One region of the Mesorhizobium sp. P2_B5 genome, then DNA from elsewhere that is predicted to be linked to it. Evidence: predicted binding sites of a transcription regulator. Region 1 holds the regulator's gene; the other holds the start of a gene.
The links. The regulator PhoB, encoded in region 1, activates phosphate uptake and scavenging genes when phosphate is short. The targets are predictions, from matches to a motif close to TGTCATNNANCTGTCAT.
Positions count from the first base shown of each region.

Region 1 (4,789 bases):
GGCGGAAATGTACTTGTCGCCGGCCGCCTCGATCGCCGCCTTCATCGCCGCTTCGTCGGTCTTCCAGCGCTCTTCCTGGAAGTTCGACCACGACACGCCGATGACCTTGTCCTTCGCCTGCGCGACCGACACCAGCGTCAGCGACATGGCGACACCCGCCAGCATGGCGGCTGCAAATCTGTTCATGATAACCCTCCCTGCGCCGCGCACGGCGCGACAAAACTGACCCGAAGGCCGGCACACAGAGGCTCTATTTTTTCGAGCCTCGAAAAAATACTGGTCCAACGGCGAGGCGCTGTCAACATCGATTCTGATGGAATCTGATGGCCTCTGTGAATTTTTTCGAGACTCGCAATAAACAATGACAGCGCCGCCTGCTTCTGCCAATATTTGGCTGGTACCACCAAATGCCTCCACTATCATGAGGCGCGAGGAGGTCCGGGAGGAAAACAAAAACGATGTCGGTTGGAATCCGCCACGATGATCTGCGCCGTCGCAACCGCGCGATGGTGATTTCGGCCGTGCGCCGGGCCGGCCAGCCGTCGCGGACCGAGATTGCGGCGACCACCGGCCTCAGCCACTCGACCATATCGGCGATCTCCTCGGATTTGATTGCCGAAGGCATCCTGGCCGAGAGCAAACCCGGCGAGACGGGTGCGCTGAAGCGCGGCCGGCCGCAGGTTGGCCTTGCGCTCAACCCCGAAGCCGCCGCGGTGATGACCGTGGTGCTGTCGCTGAACTTCCTCTCCGTCACCGTCATCGACTATGCCGGCCATGTGATCGCCGAGGAGCAGCGTCGGCTGGACACGCTGACCATGCCGCGCGACGAGCTGATCGGCGAATGCGTAGCGATTGTCCGGCGCCGGATCGAGGACCCCGACCTCGATGTCCAGAGCGTCGCCCGTATTGCCATGGGCATCCAGGGCATCACCGATTCGCAGGCCCGCGCCATGCTGTGGTCGCCGATCACGCCGCTGACCGACATTGCCTTCGCCGACATACTGGAAGCGGAGTTCGGCATTCCGGCCACCATGGAAAACGACTGCAACATGATGGCGGTGGCGCTGCAATGGCGCCAGCCTGAGCGCTACCGCGACAATTTCATCGCTATCCTGCTCTCGCATGGCATCGGCATGGGGCTGGTGCTGAAGGGCGAATTGTTCACCGGCACCCATTCGTCGGGCGGCGAGTTCGGCCACATGATCCATCGGCCCGGCGGCGCGCTGTGCCGTTGCGGGCGGCGCGGCTGCGTGGAGGCCTATGCCGGCAACTACGCCATCTGGCGCAGCGCCAAAATGATGAGCGAGGATGCCGAACCGGTCGATGTCGGCGACGCCGACATGCGGGCGCTCGCCGCACGTGCCCGCGAGACCGATGGCCCCGAGCGCGAAGCCTACCGCAAGGCCGGCGAGGCGCTCGGCTTCGGCCTCGGCAGCCTGTTCGCGCTGATCGATCCAGCACCTGTCGCCATGGTCGGAGTCAGCGCCGCCGCGTTCGATCTGATCGAACCGGCATTGCGCGAGGCGATTGCTCAGACCGCCGGCGGCCAGCACTCGAAATCGATCTCCTTCGACACCGAGCCCAACGAACTGCCGCTGATCCGCGAAGGCTGCGCCATGCGCGCGCTCGGCTTCGTCGACCAGGAGATTTTCGCACCGGGGATTCAGGCGAAAGCGGGCAAGCATGTCGCCTGAGGGGCCGGCAACAGCGCGGCGCGCCTAATCTTCCCGGATGGCGTAGCCGGCGCCGCGGATGGTGCGGATGACGTCGGGCATGCGGCCATTATTGACCGCCTTGCGCAGTCGACCGACATGCACGTCGACCGTGCGCTCGTCGATATAGATCGTCTCGCCCCAGACATTGTCGAGCAGCTGGCTGCGCGAGAACACGCGGCCGGGATGGCGCATCATGAATTCGAGCAGGCGGAACTCGGTCGGTCCGAGCCTGATTTCGCTCTTCTTGCGGTAGACGCGGTGCGATTCACGGTCGAGCACGATGTCGCCGACCTTGAGCACGCTGGACAGCACTTCCGGCTTGGCGCGGCGCAGCAACGCTTTCACGCGCGCCATGAATTCCGGTGTCGAGAACGGCTTGACCAGATAGTCGTCGGCGCCGGTGGACAGGCCACGCACGCGGTCGCTCTCCTCGCCACGCGCGGTCAGCATGATGATCGGCAGCCGTTCGGTCTCGGGCCGCATGCGCAGCCGGCGGCAGAGCTCGATGCCGGACACAGCCGGCACCATCCAGTCGAGCACCAGAAGGTCGGGCACATTTTCCTGCAACCGGATTTCGGCCTCATCGCCGCGCGTCACCACCTCGACCTGGTAGCCTTCGGATTCGAGGTTGTAGCGGAGAAGAACGCCCAGCGGCTCCTCGTCCTCCACGACCATGATGCGTGGCGCGATCATCAGCAGTTCACCCTTGTCAGGCCGAAGTGGCCATCGCCGTCTCGTCCTGCTTCGGGCGATTGGCGGGCAATTGCTGGCCGGTCAGCACATAATACGCATTTTCAGCGATGTTGGTGACATGATCGCCGATGCGCTCCAGATTCTTGGCGCAGAACAGGAGATGCGTGCAGGCGGTGATGTTGCGCGGGTCTTCCATCATGTAGGTCAAGAGTTCACGAAACACCGACGTGTATTTGACGTCGATACGTTCGTCCTCATTCCTGAGTTTCGCCAGGGCTGCGGCATCCGCGGCGGCATATTCCTCGACCACCCCTTGCACCTGGATCAGCACCAGCTGCGCCATCGCATCGATGGAATGCGAGAGGTCGCGCGGCGTGACGCTGAGGCCCACGGTGCCAACGCGCTTGGCGATGTTCTTGGCGAGATCGCCGATGCGCTCGAGGTCGCCGGCCATGCGGATCGAGCCGACCACGGCACGCAGATCGTTGGCCATCGGCTGGCGCTTGGCGATGAGCGTGATGGCACGATCGTCGAGTTCCCGCTGGCGCGCGTCCATGATGGCGTCGTCGGACACGACGCGCTGCGCCAGCGCATTGTCGGAATTGAGCAGCGCTTTTGTCGAGCCGCTGACCATCGACCCGGCCAGATCGCCCATGTCGCGGATCAGCTTGCTGATCTGGCCCAACTCTTCATCGAAGGAGGCGACGGTATGTTCACCCATGATCGTGGTCCTCGTGCCTGAAAATTCAACCGCTGGACGGCTCAGCCGAAGCGGCCGGTAATGTAGTCCTGGGTGCGCTTGTCGTCGGGATTGGTGAACATCTTGTCGGTGGCGCCCTCCTCGACCAGGTAGCCGAGGTGGAACATCGCCGTGCGCTGCGACACGCGCGCCGCCTGCTGCATCGAGTGGGTGACGATGACGATCGTGTAATTCTGGCGCAGCTCGTCGATCAGCTCCTCGACGCGTGCGGTGGCAATCGGGTCGAGCGCCGAGCAGGGTTCGTCCATCAGGATTACTTCCGGCGACACCGCAATGGCGCGCGCGATGCACAGGCGCTGCTGCTGGCCGCCGGACAGGCCGGTGCCGGGCTCCTGCAGGCGGTCCTTGACCTCGTTCCAGATCGCCGCCTTCTTCAAGCTCGACTCGACGATCTGGTCCATGTCGGACTTGCGCTTGGCCAGCCCATGGATGCGCGGGCCGTAGGCAACGTTCTCGTAGATCGACTTCGGGAACGGATTGGGCTTCTGGAACACCATGCCGACGCGCGCCCTGAGTTCGACGACGTCGATGTTCTTGTCATAGATGTCGTCCTCGTCGAGCGTGATCTTGCCGGTCACCCGCGCCGAATCGATGGTGTCGTTCATGCGGTTGAGGCAGCGCAGGAAGGTCGACTTGCCGCAGCCGGACGGGCCGATCAGCGCCGTCACCTGGTTCTGGCGGACGTCGAGATTGACGTCGAACAGCGCCTGCTTCTCGCCGTAGAACACGCCGACCTTGTCGCCGCGCATCTTGATGACTTCGTTCGACTTGGCGTTCATTTTATCGCCCACTGCGTTTTCAAGAGACTGTTCGGTCATGATGTTCATACCAAATTGCCTTTTTTCTACCAGCGCCGCTCGAACCGGCGCCGAAGCACGATCGCGGTGATGTTCATGGCCATGAGGAAGACGAGCAGGATGATGATGGCGCCGGACATGCGCTCGACAAAAGCGCGTTCGGCCTCGTTTGCCCACATGTAGATCTGCACCGGCAGGGCGGTCGCCGGATCGAAGGGTGTCTTCGGATAGTCGGCGACGAAGGCGACCATGCCGATCAGAAGCAGCGGTGCTGTCTCGCCGAGCGCACGCGCCAGGCCGATAATCGTGCCGGTCAGGATGCCGGGAGCGGCAAGCGGCAGTATGTGCTGGAACACCATCTGCATCTTCGAGGCGCCAAGCCCAAGCGCTGCCGAGCGGATCGACGGCGGCACCGCGGCAAGGGCCGCGCGCGTCGCGATGATGATGGTCGGCAGCGTCATCAATGTCAGCACCAGGCCACCGACAAAGGCGGCCGAGCGCGGCATCCCGAGGAAGTTGATGAACACGGCAAGGCCGAGCAGACCGAAGACGATCGACGGCACCGCCGCAAGATTGTTGATGTTGACTTCGATCAGGTCGGTGAAGCGGTTCTTCTTGGCGAATTCCTCGAGATAGATCGAGGCCGCGACGCCGATCGGCAGCGCCAAAAGCAGCACGATCACCATCATGTAGAACGAGCCGATGATCGCCACGCCCATGCCTGACGTCTCGGGCCGGCTGGAGGCGCCATAGGTGAACAGACCGGTGTTGAAATGCTCGGCCATCACGCCGTCGGCCTTGAGTTTGTTCATCCAGTCGATCTG
Region 1 covers NZ_JBFUDJ010000001.1:99,134-103,922, forward strand. Annotated here, with positions in the region: gene xylF (D-xylose ABC transporter substrate-binding protein) at 1-186, opposite strand, end outside; gene AC1D1N_RS00495 (ROK family protein) at 459-1,694, shown strand; gene phoB (phosphate regulon transcriptional regulator PhoB) at 1,719-2,408, opposite strand; gene phoU (phosphate signaling complex protein PhoU) at 2,425-3,129, opposite strand; gene pstB (phosphate ABC transporter ATP-binding protein PstB) at 3,171-3,995, opposite strand; gene pstA (phosphate ABC transporter permease PstA) at 4,013-4,789, opposite strand, start outside.

Region 2 (4,789 bases), on a different contig from region 1:
TTGGCCGGCAGGGCGAGGCTCTCGAGCAGCGGTACGATGTAGACGCAGCCGGTCTCCAGCACCGCGCCTTCGGTCAGGCTGATCTCGTGCAGCTTCAGCCGCTCAAGCTTCTCCGACACCTTGTGGTTGGGGCCGGGCAGGAAGGAGGCGCGGACGCGAAAAGCCTTGTCGCCGAGCCTGAGATCGAGGCTGGCCGGCTGTACCTGGTCGACATCGAGCGCGCGCGGCGACTTCAGCGCGCCGGACTGGAACAGCGCGGAAATATCCTGATCGGGAAGAATGCCTGTCTGCCGCAATGGCTGGCTCCGCTCCAACTGGTACAAACCTCTTAATGAAGCCGGCAATTGACGCAAGCATGGCTGAGGTCTAAAGGGTCGTTATCCCGTGGTGATTTGGCCGGTCGGCTTGCAGCCACGTTAAACAAGTCGCTAAAGGACCGTCGGGCCGCAAGGCCGTATGGACCGGTTGCGACTTTCGCGGCCGGTTTTTTTGTGTCTGGAAGAAAAGCGATGAGCACCAAGAAGCGTAACTGGAAGCCTCAGACCGCACTCGTGCATGGGGGGACGCTGCGTTCCCAGTTCGGCGAAACGTCGGAAGCGATGTACCTCACCCAGGGCTATGTCTACGAGACGGCGCAGGCCGCCGAAGCCCGTTTCAAGGGCGAGGAGCCGGGCTTCATCTATTCGCGCTACGCCAACCCGACCGTCGACATGTTCGAAAAGCGCATGTGCGCGCTGGAAGGCGCGGAAGACGCCCGCGCTACCGCGTCCGGCATGGCAGCAGTGACGGCGGCGCTGTTGTGCAGCGCCAAGGCCGGCGACCATATCGTTGCGGCGCGCGCGCTGTTCGGTTCCTGCCGCTGGGTGGTCGAGACGCTGGCGCCGAAATACGGCATCGAGGCGACTCTGGTCGACGGCACCGACATCGCCAACTGGGAAAAGGCGGTCAGGCCGAACACCAAACTGTTCTTCCTGGAAAGCCCGACCAACCCGACGCTGGAAGTGGTCGACATTGCCGCCGTCGCATCGCTCGCCACCTCGATCGGCGCCAGGCTGATCGTCGACAACGTCTTTGCCACGCCCTTGCAGCAGAAGCCCTTGCAGCTCGGCGCCCACATCGTCGTCTACTCCGCGACCAAGCACATTGACGGCCAGGGGCGCTGTCTAGGCGGCATCATCCTGTCGGACAAGAAGTGGATCGACGAGAATTTGCACGACTATTTCCGCCACACCGGCCCGAGCCTGTCGCCCTTCAACGCCTGGACGCTGCTCAAGGGTCTCGAGACGCTGCCGGTGCGCGTGCGCCAGCAGACGGAGAGTGCCGGCAAGATCGCCGATTTCCTGGCCGGACAGCCGCAGATCGCCCGCGTCATCTATCCCGGCCGCGCCGACCATCCGCAGGCCGATATCGTCAAGAAGCAGATGGCGGGCGGCTCGACGCTGATCTGCCTCGACGTCAAGGGCGGCAAGCAGGCGGCCTTCGCCTTGCAGAACGCGCTCGACATCGTGCTGATCTCCAACAATCTTGGTGACGCCAAGAGCCTGATCACCCATCCGGCAACGACAACACACAAGAACCTCAGCGACGAGGCGCGCGCCGAACTCGGCATCGGGCCGGGAACGCTGAGGCTGTCGGTCGGTCTTGAGGATACGGACGATCTGCTCGAGGACGTTGCACAGGCGCTGAAGGCGGCGAAGTAGCGGCCTGCTCCGAAAGCAAGGCAAGGCCTGGGCGGCGCTCAGGCGCCCGACGAGGCCTCGTCCAGTTCCGTCATCGCCTTGGTGCGGATGGTCATGGCATTGCCGCGCCATTCGACCGCGCCGCCGAGCCAACCGCGCGACCAGATGGCGGGAAGCATCACATCGCGCACGATCATGGCGGTGACGATGCGCGGTGACAAATACCAGCCCTTGGCCCAGGCGAGCAGGCATTCCGGCACATAGGCAAAGGCCAGAACGCACAAAGCCGTGGTGGGCATGCTGACGCCGGCGCTTGCCGCCGCGACCAGTGCCAGCAGCAGCGGCACCGCCACACCCGTCAGGATCTCGGGCGTGTAGAACAGTGGGAAGGTGACGCGGCGCAGCCGCGCCCAGCGCGTCTGGCGCGACCAGATCTCGGCAAACGTACGCTGGCCGAGCGGCTGTTCGAAGGGCGAGGCAACGAGATTGACGCGCAGGCCGAGCCCATTGACCAGCTTGGTCGCGGCGGCATCCTCGGCGATCTCGGCGGCAAGCGCCTCGATGCCGCCATTGGCGTCGAGCATCGGCTTGTTCCACAGCATGCTCTTGCCCTGGGCAAAGCCGAGACCAAGGGCTTCGCCGGCATATTGCCAGCGCGCCTGCAGCGTGTTGAGGAAGGCGCATTCGACCTCGGCCCAAAAACCGTCCGGCCGCGAGCCGATCGGAGTCGAGCAGACAAGCCCGGTGTCCGGCCGCCAGGCCGCCATCAGATGCTGGACATAGTCGACAGGCATCAGCACGTTGGAATCGGCCAGGATGACCCAGTTGTGCTGCGCCGCCACCCAACCCTTCACGCAATTGTTGAGCTTGGGGTTGGCGCTGACCCGGTCATCGCCGATCAGCAGCTGCGCCGCCACCTTTGGAAACCGGGCAATCGCCCGGTTTATCAGTTTGACCACCGGATCGTCGGCATGGGCGACGCAGAAGATCAGCTCGTAGCGCGGCCAGTCGAGCGAGAAGGCACGGGCAAGCGTCTCCTCGGTAAACGGTTCGACGCCGCGCGACGGCACCACGATCGACACCGGCGGCGCCTTTCTGGCCGGCGGAGCAATCTGGCGCGGCCGCTTCAGGCTGAGCGAGGCGAGCACAATGCTGGCGAGATTGGAAAGAAGCAGGAGTGTCGAAAGCAGCGCTGCTATGACTGTCAGTTCCATCGAGATCTGGTCACTCCGGGAAAAAGCGGCCAGGAATGGCCGTTTTCAACAGTTCGACAGAGCGCTGAGTCGCCCGATACGGTTCGTGCACACCATCATTGTCATGTGTCACTTAAATGACATTGTTGTTCGGCACCTGCGCATGAGACCCTAATCGGGAGTAGAGCAAGAGCGCCGACAGGTCCGTTGGTGTCGTTTGGAGCAGCCTATGTACCGCGCCGTCACGCGCAACATCGAAGTGCAGGTCAGACCGTTCTATCTGGAGGATCGCTCCGATCCGTCGGAGAACCGCTATGTCTGGGGCTACCAGGTGACGATCGACAACCAGTCGGACGAGTTCGTGCAGCTTATGTCGCGCTACTGGCACATCACCGACGGCAGCGGCCGGGTCGAAGAGGTGCGCGGCGCCGGTGTCGTCGGCGACCAGCCCGAGCTCAATCCCGGCGACAGCTATCAATATACATCCGGCTGCCCGCTCTCGACACCGTCGGGCTTCATGGTCGGGCATTACACCATGCGCAACAAAAGGGGCGAGACGTTCGACATCGCCATTCCCGCGTTTTCGCTGGATCTGCCGGGAACGAGGCGGACGGTGAATTAGTGGCAGGAAGCGTTGCGCCAGCTTTCGTCAAGGTAGCTTTACTTCCCATTGATCAGGGGTCTCTGGCCAGCGCCAGGCAGCGGCTTGATGCACACTATTGAAACAGGGTTGTTTCCGGGTCGGATGCCGTTCGCGAGAGTTGGACGGGGACCTGAAAGCCTTCTTATCATCAACGGCGGCCAGGGCTTCATGATGAAGCCCGAGCCATCCAGGCTGGAAAAGGATGCCGGACGACTCATCCGTATTCTTCCACCCGACACGAACTTTGTGCTGATTGGCTACGATCCCGATCCTAAAGCCGATCTTTCGCTTGAGGGTATGGCTGGAGACATCGCGGAGATCATCGACGTCACGTTCAAAAAGCCAGTGGTGTTGATGGGTATTTCCTATGGCGGCGTTATCGCAACGCGGGTGGCAGCACGGTATCCGGACTTTGTGGGCAAGCTGATCCTGCTGGCGAGCGCATACGGTTTTTCGGTCGATGGAAAAAAGCGGCTCCAGAAACAGATTCAATTCGCAAAAGCCGAACAATTTCACGCGTTGCTGCAGGAGTTTACAACGGTATTTCGTCGACCGTGGCTGAACCTTCTCTTGCGCTTTCGCCTGAGCTTCGAAGGACGCAGATTGATTGCACGGATGGGAGCGCCGAGTTCGATCGTTCGCTATCTGGAAGCAATGCTCGACAATGATGTGACAAACGAAGACCTCAACGATATTTCGGCGAGGACTTTGATCCTTGGCGGCGAAAGGGACCAGTTCTTCGGCGGCGGCATGATGGAAGCTACCGCGAGTGCAATCAAAGGAGCGAAGCTCACGGTGCTCGGGGATGAAACCCATATGGCTCCGGTCGAACGAATGTCAGATGTCCGCAAGCATCTCCAGGAATTCATTTGACGCTGAGATCGGTGCGGCGCGAAACCCGGTCAAAAGAGACCAACCGCCAAGGGTAAGCCATGGATCCTCTCCCCGGCCGGGGAGAGGATAGGTTGCGAAGCGGCTTTCCCTATTGAGCCGCGCCAAACTCCGCTGGGTCGAAGTCATACTGCTTCGAGCAGAACTCGCAGGCGACGTGAATGCCGCCATCCTCGGTGCTCTCCTTGATCTCTTCGGCGGAGAAGCCTTCGAGAATGCCGCGGATCTTGTCGCGCGAGCACGAGCACCGGTCGGCGACCGGAACGCCGCCGAAGACGCGCACGCCGTGTTCATGGAACAACCGGTAGAGCAACCGCTCGGCGCCGATGGTCGGGTCGATCAGTTCGGTCGGCTCGATGGTGCCGAGCAGGGCCACCAGTTCC
Region 2 covers NZ_JBFUDJ010000005.1:409,243-414,031, reverse strand. Annotated here, with positions in the region: gene AC1D1N_RS19835 (2'-deoxycytidine 5'-triphosphate deaminase) at 1-296, opposite strand, end outside; SAM riboswitch at 375-452, shown strand; gene AC1D1N_RS19830 (O-succinylhomoserine sulfhydrylase) at 510-1,700, shown strand; gene AC1D1N_RS19825 (ceramide glucosyltransferase) at 1,739-2,893, opposite strand; gene apaG (Co2+/Mg2+ efflux protein ApaG) at 3,102-3,494, shown strand; gene AC1D1N_RS19815 (alpha/beta fold hydrolase) at 3,582-4,388, shown strand; gene AC1D1N_RS19810 (Hsp33 family molecular chaperone) at 4,498-4,789, opposite strand, start outside.
Region 2: AC1D1N_RS19825 (ceramide glucosyltransferase) is a predicted target of PhoB. The motif match lies at 2,999-3,015, and genes of this name have one in related genera.